2 regions of the Sphingomonas donggukensis genome follow, and region 1 is predicted to be linked to the other one. Evidence: predicted binding sites of a transcription regulator. Region 1 holds the regulator's gene; the other holds the start of a gene.

Region 1 (5,043 bases):
TCTCCAGCTTCTTCGTATCGAACCGAGATGGTGATTTACCGACCCCGTCGAGGTCGAACCACTCGATCGCCTGTTCGCGCGAGATGATCTCATCGTCGCCGTGGCCCCAGCCGAGGCGAAGGAGGTAGTTAAACAGCGCCTCGGGCAGGATGCCCAGTTCGTCGCGGTACGCATCGACGCCCATCGCGCCGTGTCGCTTCGAGAGTTTCGCGCCGTCCGAACCGTGAATCAGCGAGATATGCGCATAGGTGGGTTCGGGCCAGCCCATTGCGCGGTAGATCGGCAACTGGCGAAACGCGTTGTTCAGATGATCGTCGCCGCGGATGACGTGGGTCACGCCCATGTCGTGATCGTCGACTACGACCGCGAGCATATAGGTCGGCGTGCCGTCCGAACGGAGCAGCACGAGATCGTCGATCTCGCTGTTCTGGACGACCACGGTGCCCTGGACCAGATCGTCGATCGCAATGGCCCCGGCGTCCGTCGGGGCCTTGAGGCGGATCACATGCGGTGCGGACGGATCGTCGGGCGAACGATCGCGCCACGGGGAACGGATACGCAGCGGCTTTTTCGCCGCCATCGCCTCCTCGCGCATCGCGGCGAGCTCGTCCTGCGTCAGGTAGCAGCGGTACGCCGCGCCCTTCTGGAGCATCTCCATCGCCACCGCGGCGTGGCGGTCGGCGCGGGTGAACTGGTAGATTTCCCGACCGTCCCAGTCGAGGCCGAGCCAGCGCATCCCGTCCAGGATCGCGTCGATCGCGCCTTGGGTCGAGCGCGCACGATCGGTGTCCTCGATCCGCAGCAGGAACTTGCCGCCATGATGGCGGGCGAACAGCAGATTGAACAGCGCGGTGCGCGCGCCGCCGATGTGGAGATAGCCGGTCGGCGAGGGCGCGAAACGCGTCACGACGGGGCGCGTCGCGGCGCCGTCGGAATTGGTGCCAGAGGCAGGTGTTGCGCCCAAGCGGCGATGCTCCCAGAGTTGCGGAATCCATGGCCAGTCCAGCCGCCGCGCGCCCTAGCATGCACCTTTCGCGGCTTCAAACGCCGCGCGCGTGGCGCTGGCCGTCGCTCGAGGGGTGGCTGGAAGCCGAGCGCGATCAGCTGGTGCTGTGGATCCCGGTGATGCTGGGCGGCGGGATCGCCGCGTGGTTCGTCCTGCCCGATGCCGCCGCGTGGACCGCGTTTGTCCTCGCCGGCATCGCGGTCGCGGTGGCGGGTGTCGTGTTTCCGCTCGGCGGACGGGCGGGGCGGGTGCTGCTGATCGCCGGGCTGGCGGCGGCGCTGGGTTGTGCGTTGGTGTGGTGGCGGGCGGAGCGGGTGGCGGCGCCGGTGCTCGCGCGCGCGGCAATCGCGGAATTCACTGCAAGGGTCGAGCGGATCGACGCGCTGGCGGCGCGCGATCTGGTGCGGCTGAGACTGGCGCCGGTCGGGGCGGTCGGACTGCCCGGGCGGGTGCGGGTCAATCTGGCGACGAAGGACGTGCCCGCGGGGCTGACACGCGGTGCGGTGGTCCGCCTGCGCGCGCGGCTGATGCCGCCACCGGGCGCCGCGGTGCCGGGAGCCTATGATTTCGCGCGCGTCGCATGGTTCGATGGATTGGGGGCGACCGGGCGCGGCGTCGCGCCGGTCACGATCGTCCGCGCAGGGGAAGCGCCGGGCGGCGACCTGCGCGCGCGGTTGTCGGCGCATATTCAGTCGCGGGTGCCGGGCGGCGGCGGTGCGATCGCCGCGAGCCTCGCCACCGGCGATCAGGGTGGCATCCCCGACGACGACGCGGAGGCGATGCGGCGCTCGGGGCTGGCTCACCTTTTGTCGGTGAGCGGGCTGCACATCACCGCGGTCGTCGGCGCGACGATGCTGATCGTGCTGCGGTTGCTGGCGCTTAGTCCGTGGGCGGCGCTGCACTGGCGATTGCCACTGGTCGCGGCGGGGGCGGGGGCGCTGGCGGCGATCGGCTACACGCTGCTGACCGGGAGCGAGGTGCCGACGGTGCGTAGCTGCATCGCCGCACTGCTGGTGCTGGCGGCACTGGCGCTGGGGCGGGAGGCAGTGACGTTGCGGCTGGTGGCGGCGGGGGCGCTCGTCGTGCTGCTGATCTGGCCGCAGGCGGTGGTGGGCGCGAGCTTCCAGCTGTCGTTCGCCGCGGTCACCGCCATCGTGGCGCTGCATGAAAGCGTGGTCGTGCGCGGATGGTTTGCCCCACGCGAAGAGGGCGGGGGGCGACGCCTGCTGCGCAGCCTCGCGTCGTTGCTGGCGACGGGCCTGATCGTCGAGCTGGCGCTGATGCCGATCGGGCTGTTCCATTTCCACAAGGCCGGCGCGTACGGCGCGCTGGCCAACATCGTCGCGATTCCGCTGACGACGTTCGTGGTGATGCCGCTGGAGGTGGTGGCGCTGTTGCTCGACACGGTCGGGCTGGGCGCGCCGGTCTGGTGGCTGGCGGGCAGGACGCTCGCGCTGCTGCTGTGGATCGCCCACACCACCGCCAATGCCCCCGGTGCGGTCGCGGCGTTGCCGGCGATGCCGCGGGGGGCGTTCGGGCTGATGGCGGTCGGCGGGCTTTGGATCGCCCTGTGGCGGACGCGGGTGCGGTTCGCCGGCGTCCTGCCGCTGGTCGTGGGGGCGGTGTGGGCCTTTGCCACCCCGCCGCCCGACCTGATCGTGACCGGAGACGGGCGACATCTGGCGATCCGCACGCGCGATGGAGGCATGGCGCTGCTGCGGGAGCGGGCGGGCGACTATGTCCGCGACCTGCTTGCGGAGGGCGGCGGGGTGGACGGAGAGTTGCCGGCGATCGACGACATTGCCGGCGCGCGCTGCAACAGCGACCTGTGCCTGATGCGCTTCGCCGGGCGGGCGTCGGTGCTCGCGACTCGCAGCGGATATTTCGTCGAGCCGCTGCCGCTTATCCGCCTCTGCCGCAAGGTCGATATCGTCGTCAGCGATCGGACCTTGCCAAGGGGTTGCAAGCCGGCGTGGCTGAAGCTCGACCGCGGGTATCTGAAGGCATCGGGCGGCGTGACCGTAAGTTTCGACCCGCCCCGGATCGTCAGTGTCGCGGGTCAGGCCGGCGACCACCCTTGGGTGCGCCCTGCGACCATCATGCCGCCACTGCCGCCCCGGCCCCCGCGCAAAAGTCGCTCACGCGACGGGCACCCCGCAGCGGTCGCTCCGGACGTCCGCGCTTCACGAACGCAGATGGCGCACAGACGCGACGGGCAGTCCGCAGCCGCAGACCCTCAATAGCGCCGCAGCAGCCCGGCGAGTTTGCCCTGCACCCGCACCTTGCGCGAATCGTACCGCTGGGCGTCATAGTTGCGGTTGGCGGGGTCGAGGCGGACCATCGTGCCCTCGCGGTGGAAGGTCTTCAGCGTCGCCTCATGCTCGTCGATCAGCGCCACGACGATATCGCCGTCGCGTGCCGTCTCGGTCCGCTTGATGAGCGCATAGTCGCCGTCGAGGATACCCTTCTCAACCATCGAATCGCCCGACACCTCCAGCGCGTAATGTTCCCCCGATCCGAGCAAAGCCGCGGGGACGGGAAGCATCGTTGCGCCCTCCATCGCCTCGATCGGCATACCCGCGGCGATGCGACCGTGAAGCGGGATTTCGATGACATCGTTGGCCGGTGCCGGCGGCGCCTTGCCCGCGAATATTGACAAAGTTGACGGTTGTGCGGGCCTCGCCTCGGCCTTCTTCTTCGGCTCGGCACGCTCGGGCATCTTGATGACTTCTAGCGCGCGGGCGCGGTTCGCGAGGCGGCGCAGGAAGCCCCGCTCCACCAGCGCGGAAATCAGCCGATGCACGCCCGACTTCGACTTCAGCTCCAGCGCGTCCTTCATCTCCTCGAACGACGGAGAAATCCCGGTTTCGTTCAGGCGATCGGCGATGAAGCAGATAAGTTCGTGCTGCTTCTTGGTGAGCATGGGATGGCCTCCGCCGGGAACAGACGACGAACGTTTATGTATTGTTCCACGCCCTGTCAAGCGAGCATGAGGATGTCCACGACGTCGCCGCTGTCCGCCTTTGGGGCATGTGGCGCGCGCACGACGAGGCAGGTGGACCGGGCGAGGGTCCGCAGCATCGAGCTGTCCTGGATTGCCGCAACATGGACGCGCCCTTCGACCAGCACGGCGCGGAGATAATCGGTGCGCTCTCCATTGGCGGGCAGGCGCTCGCCCAGCCGCGCCTGAAGCTTGGCGGGGAAGGGGAGCGTCGCGCCTGCCATCGCCGCAATAAGGGGGCGCAGGAACAGCGTCGATGTAACGAACGCCGACACCGGATTGCCGGGCAACCCGAGGACCACCGTGTCGCGCATCCGCCCGGCCATCATCGGCTTCCCCGGGCGCAGCGCGATCCGCCAGAAATCGAGCGCCGCTCCCGCTGATTCGAGGGCGGGCCGGACGAGGTCGTGGTCGCCGACCGAGGCGCCGCCGGTGGTGACGAGAATGTCGGCATCGACGGCGGCGAAGGCGTCGGTCAGCACGTCCAGCCGATCGGGGAGGATGCCGAGCGGCACGATTTCGACCGGTTGGTCGGCGATCAGGGCCGCGATCATCAGCGAATTGCTTTCGGGCAACTGGCCCGCGGCGAGCGGCGTGCCGGGCGGCACGAGTTCGTCGCCGGTGGCGGCGATGGCGACGCGGATCGGCCGGCGAACCGGGAGCGCGGCGTGGCCCGCGACCCCGGCCAGCGCCAGCCGGGCGGGGGTCAGCCGCTCGCCCGCGGCGACCAGAACGTCGCCCTGCGCGAAGTCGAGCCCGCGGCGGCGGACGTTGCCGCCGGGCCCGCGCGGGCCTTCGCCGGCGAGCGTGAGCGTGTCGCCGTCGCGCGCGACTTCCTCCTGCACCAGAACGCAGTCGGCGCCCGCGGGCATCTGTGCCCCGGTGAAGATGCGCACTGCCTCGCCAGGCGCGACCGGGCTGGCGAACGGCAGCCCCGCCGCGCTTTCGCCGATTACGCGCATCGGTGCGGTGCGGTCGGCGAAGCGAATAGCATAGCCGTCCATCGCCGACAGGTCGGCAGCGGGCTGGGTGCGGA
Region 2 (5,043 bases), 1.1 Mb from region 1:
GTCGATGACATAGTCGGCGGTGCGGATCGCGTCCTCGTCATGTTCGACGACCAGCACGGTGTTGCCGAGGTCTCTTAGACGACGGAGCGTCTTCAGCAGCATGTCGTTGTCGCGCTGGTGGAGGCCGATGCTGGGCTCATCAAGGACGTAGAGCACCCCCGAAAGGCCCGAGCCGATCTGGCTGGCGAGGCGGATGCGCTGAGACTCGCCGCCCGAGAGCGTGCCGGACGTGCGGTCGAGGTTGAGGTAGTCGAGGCCGACGTTGTTGAGGAAGCCCAGGCGTTCGAGGATTTCCTTCAGGATGCGTTCGGCGATTTCCTTCTGCTGGCCGTTGAGGGTGTCGGGGAGCGCGGTGAACCAGGCGAGCGCATCGACGACCGAGAGGTGGGTGGCGTGGCTGATGTTCTCGCCACCCAGCTTTACCGCCAGCGCCTCGGGCTTCAGGCGGGCGCCGTGGCAGGTCTCGCACGGCTGGCTCGACTGGTATTTGGAAAGCTCCTCGCGCATCCACGCGCTCTCGGTCGAGAGCATGCGGCGGGTGAGATTGCCGATGACGCCCTCAAACGGCTTCTTCACGTCGTAGCTCTTGCGCCCGTCGATGAAGGTGAGGGTGACGGGCTTGCCGCGGGTGCCGTGGAGGATGACGGATTGCGCCTCTGCGGGCAGGTCGCTCCACGCGGTTTCGAGGTCGAAGCTGTAGGCCTTCGCGAGGGAGCCCAATACCTGCATATAATAAGGGCTGGGCGGGTTGGACTTCGCCCACGGCACCACCGCGCCCTTCTTGATCGAGAGCGCGTGGTTGGGGACGACGAGATCCTCGTCGAACACGAGCTTTTCGCCGAGGCCGTCGCACGCCGGGCACGCGCCCTGGGGGGCGTTGAAGCTGAACAGGCGGGGCTCGATCTCTGGGATGGTGAAGCCCGAGACGGGGCAGGCGAATTTCTCGGAGAAGACGATGCGGTTGGCGGGCACGCCCGCGCCCTTCATGGCGCCGCCATCGGTTTGCGCAACCAGTCCTCCGTTCGCTTCGAGCGCAGTCGAGAAGCCGGTTTCCGCGGCCTGTTTCTCGACTTCGCTCGAAACGAACGGGGTTTTTGCAGCCGCCAGCGCCTCGGCCACTGTCGTGTCGACCAGGTCGACATAGGCCAGCCCCTCGGCGAGTTTCAACGCGGTTTCGAAGCTTTCGGCCAGGCGGGTGGCCTGTTCGGCGTTGACGACGATGCGGTCGACGACGACCTCGATGTCGTGCTTGTACTTCTTGTCGAGCGCAGGCGCGGCGTCGATGTCGTGGAGTTCGCCGTCGATGCGCACGCGGCTGAAGCCTGCCTTCTGCCACTCGGCGAGTTCCTTGCGGTACTCGCCCTTGCGCCCGCGGACGACCGGGGCGAGCAGGTACAGGCGCGTGCCTTCTGGCAGGGCCATCACGCGGTCGACCATCTGGCTGACGGTCTGCGCGCTGATCGGCAGGCCCGTAGCGGGCGAATAGGGCACGCCGACCCGCGCCCAGAGGAGCCGCATGTAGTCGTAGATCTCGGTAACGGTCGCGACGGTCGAGCGCGGGTTGCGGCTGGTCGTCTTCTGCTCGATCGAGATGGCGGGCGACAGCCCCTCGATATGGTCGACGTCGGGCTTCTGCATCAGCTCGAGGAACTGGCGCGCGTAGGCAGAAAGCGACTCGACGTAGCGGCGCTGGCCCTCGGCATAGATGGTGTCGAACGCGAGGCTGGACTTGCCCGACCCCGACAGCCCGGTGATGACCGTCAGCGTATCGCGCGGGATGTCGACCGACACGCCCTTGAGGTTATGCTCGCGCGCGCCGCGCACGGAAATGTGGGTGAGGGACATGTCGGGAGTTCTACTTCTGTTCTGAACGGGAGGCCAGAGCAGAGATAGGGTCGGGGCACGACGCTTTCCAGCGATGCCAACAGCATCCGTTCCGGTGGCTTGCGCCGAGCGGTCGCGGCGGGGGATCGATGCCGCCCCTTCGGCGGTCGGTCGCGCCGGCTGGCTCATGGGAGCAGCGAAAGGAACCGAACCGGACGCACCCGGCGTTCCGTTCCTGTCTGGACCGCACGATGGTCGCCGCCACCCGACCGCGGCGGAGCGAGCCTGTGCACATCGCCAACCACCTGTTCTACGGCGACAATCTGGACGTGCTGCGCGCGCATGTGCCCGACGATAGCGTCGACCTGATCTACCTCGACCCGCCGTTCAATTCGAACGCCAACTACAACATCCTGTTCAAGTCGCCGGCGGGCCTGTCGAGCGAGGCGCAGATCGAGGCGTTCGAGGACACGTGGCACTGGAACGAGGCGGCGGCCCACGCCTTCGACCAGGTCGCGCGCAGCGGCCATACCAAGGCGTTCGACCTGCTGGCGGCGATGCGCAGCTTCCTGGGCGAGAACGACATGATGGCGTATCTGTCGATGATGGCGATCCGCCTGATCGAACTGCACCGCGTGCTGAAGCCGACCGGGAGCCTGTACCTCCACTGCGACCCTACCGCGAGCCACTATCTGAAGCTGTTGCTGGACGGGGTGTTCGGCAAGCGCAACTTCCGCAACGAAGTCGTCTGGTGCTATCGCAAATGGAGCGTGGCGCAGGGCCAGTTCGTCCGCAACCACGATGTCCTGCTGTTCTATGGCCGGAGCGACGGGCGACAGGTGTTCAACACGCTCTACGTCCCGCCATCCGACGGGACCATGAAGCGTTGGAAGGGACACCGGCAGCAGGCCGTGTTCGAGGATGGCGTGCGCAAGGCCAGCAGCATGGCCGAGGCGACACCGGGCAGCCCGATGCCGGATTGGTGGGAGATATCCATCCTGAATCCCAACGCCGCCGAACGCCTCGGCTATCCCACGCAAAAGCCGCTCACCCTGCTCGAACGCATCATCGCGGCGTCGTCCAATCCGGGCGACGTCGTGCTCGACCCGTTCTGCGGCTGCGGTACGGCGGTGCATGCCGCGCAGAGGCTGGGACGACGATGGGTGGGGATCGACGTCACCCACCTTGCCATCTCGCTGATCGAGAAGCGGATGCGCGATGCGTTTCCGGGGATCGCGCTGACCGTCGAGGGGACGCCGAAGGATATCGCCGCCGCCGAGGACCTGGCGCGCCGCGACAAATATCAGTTCCAGTGGTGGGCCGTGTCGATGGTCGATGCGATGCCGTTCGGCGGCAGGAAGAAGGGCGCCGACGGCGGGGTCGACGGCATCATCTATTTCAAGCCCGAGGGGCGTCAGACCGCCAAGGCGCTGGTGTCGGTGAAGGGCGGCGACCATGTCGGCGTGCCGATGATCCGCGACCTGCATTCCGCGATGGAGCGCGACCGCGCGCCGATAGGCGTTTTCATCACGAAGCGTAATCCGACGACGCCGATGACGCGCGAAGCGGCGGCGGTTGGGCGCTTCCATTCGGAGGCGGCGGGGCGGTCGTATCAGCGACTGCAGATACTGACACTGGAGGATCTGTTCGGCGGCAGGCGGCCCGACCTGCCCTTCGTCGATCCCGGCGCGGCGTTCCGCCGAACCTCGCGCGAGGCGCTGGCGAGCCAGGGCCGGCTGCTCTGACGACGTTAGCCTCTTGGCAAGCGCGATCCGTGTATTATCTTCGTGATACACGTTGAGGTGAGCGAGATGGCAAAGGACGGTAAGGGAGCGAAATCGGTCAAGATCCCCAAGCGGATCGGCGGGGTGAAGCTGTCGAAGGGCTTGCGCAAATCGGGCGAGAAGCTGCTGGAGAAGGCGCAGACGCCGGAGGGGCGCAAGATGCTCGCCGCAGGGCTGGCGATGGCGGCCAGCGTCGCCGCGCGGGCGCAGACGCCGCAGGCGCCGCGGGCGCCGGTGCCGCCGGTGCCGCCGGTGCCGCCAGTCCCACCCGTGCCGCCTGTCCCACCGGTCGCGCCCGTCCCGCCGGTGGCCGAGAGCGGTGAGGGCGTGCCGCCGCCGCTCCACGCTAGTCATCCTGCGCCAGACGGGATGGGCACGCCGGTTGTCGACCCGCAGGAGATCGTCGCCGCGGTCGGTGCGGTGGCCGGGGCGTTTCTGGATGGACTTTTCGGGCGCAAGCGGGGCGGGAGCTAGGGCGCGTGAGGCGGGCATGGGCAAAGCCCATGCCGTCGGTCGGGCGATGCCCGCTGGCCGGGCTTGCGCGAGTCGGGCCGACGCGGTCGGCCTGACGCGCTTCGCAGCCGGGCTGGCGCGAGTCAGGCCGACTTGGTCGGGCTGCCGCGCTGCGCCTGAAACGGCAGAATCGTCTCGTACTGTCGCAGTTCCGGCGCTCCTGGCACCACGCGTCCGGCGCGCAGCAGGAAGGCGTGGCGCACGATTTCGGCCTGTTGTTCCAGGCCGTAGCGTTTGAGCGGCCAGCCGGGCTTGATCGTGTAGGCGTAGCGGCAGAAGGGGTGGCGGGCGAGGGGAAGGTAGATGCCGCGCTGATGCTGCCAGACGTGGGTCATCTCGTGGATGAACAGCCCCTGCGCATCGGCGGGCGCGCAGGCGAAATCGTCGCGGTAGAGCGATCCCTTCGGGTGGAAGTGCAGGCACCCGGTCGGCGCCATCACCGTCTCGCGCGGCTGGAAGAAGGCCCATTTGGTCTGGGCGATGCGGACCGGGGCATAGTCGATCGCGTCGCCGAAGACGCTCGCGGCCAACTCGATTTCGGCGGGGGTCAGCGGGCGGGCGGTCATCGTCGTCCCATGTAGTGTCGCGACCGCGCGGCGGCAATTTGCGGGTGGGCTAGGGTGCAGCGCGGGCATTCAGTTGCCGTACAGCCGCGCGGCGCTGTCCTGCGGGTCAGCCGGCGCGCGTGACGCCGGAAAACAGGGAGGCGGAAATGGGATCGACACGACTCTTCGCGACCGCCGCAGCGGCGCTGACGATCGCGGGCTGCACGCCGCTGACGACGACCGGCTTCGACACGCTGGCGCCGGGGTCGGAGCGGATCGAAGTGCGGGTGCCGGCGTGGCGCGACGGAGCGATCGCGATCGACGGGGTCGCGAGCGGCCATGTGCGCCGCCGCACGACCGGGCGCGAGGAGGTGCGC

What was found. Region 1 encodes LexA, which represses DNA repair genes until DNA is damaged. Its sites were predicted from a motif close to GTTCCNCNCTTGTTCT; they were not measured.
Region 2: a site for LexA is predicted at 1,853-1,868, ahead of uvrA (excinuclease ABC subunit UvrA). Genes of this name have one in related genera too.

Annotation. Positions count from the first base shown of each region.
Region 1 covers NZ_CP098401.1:781,549-786,591, forward strand. The annotation lists gene gltX (glutamate--tRNA ligase) at 1-907, opposite strand, end outside; gene M9980_RS03840 (ComEC/Rec2 family competence protein) at 1,024-3,249, shown strand; gene lexA (transcriptional repressor LexA) at 3,243-3,929, opposite strand; gene M9980_RS03850 (molybdopterin molybdotransferase MoeA) at 3,986-5,043, opposite strand, start outside.
Region 2 covers NZ_CP098401.1:1,868,589-1,873,631, reverse strand. The annotation lists gene uvrA (excinuclease ABC subunit UvrA) at 1-1,845, opposite strand, end outside; gene M9980_RS09190 (DNA methyltransferase) at 2,112-3,569, shown strand; gene M9980_RS09185 (hypothetical protein) at 3,636-4,082, shown strand; gene M9980_RS09180 (vgr related protein) at 4,205-4,687, opposite strand; gene M9980_RS09175 (hypothetical protein) at 4,834-5,043, shown strand, end outside.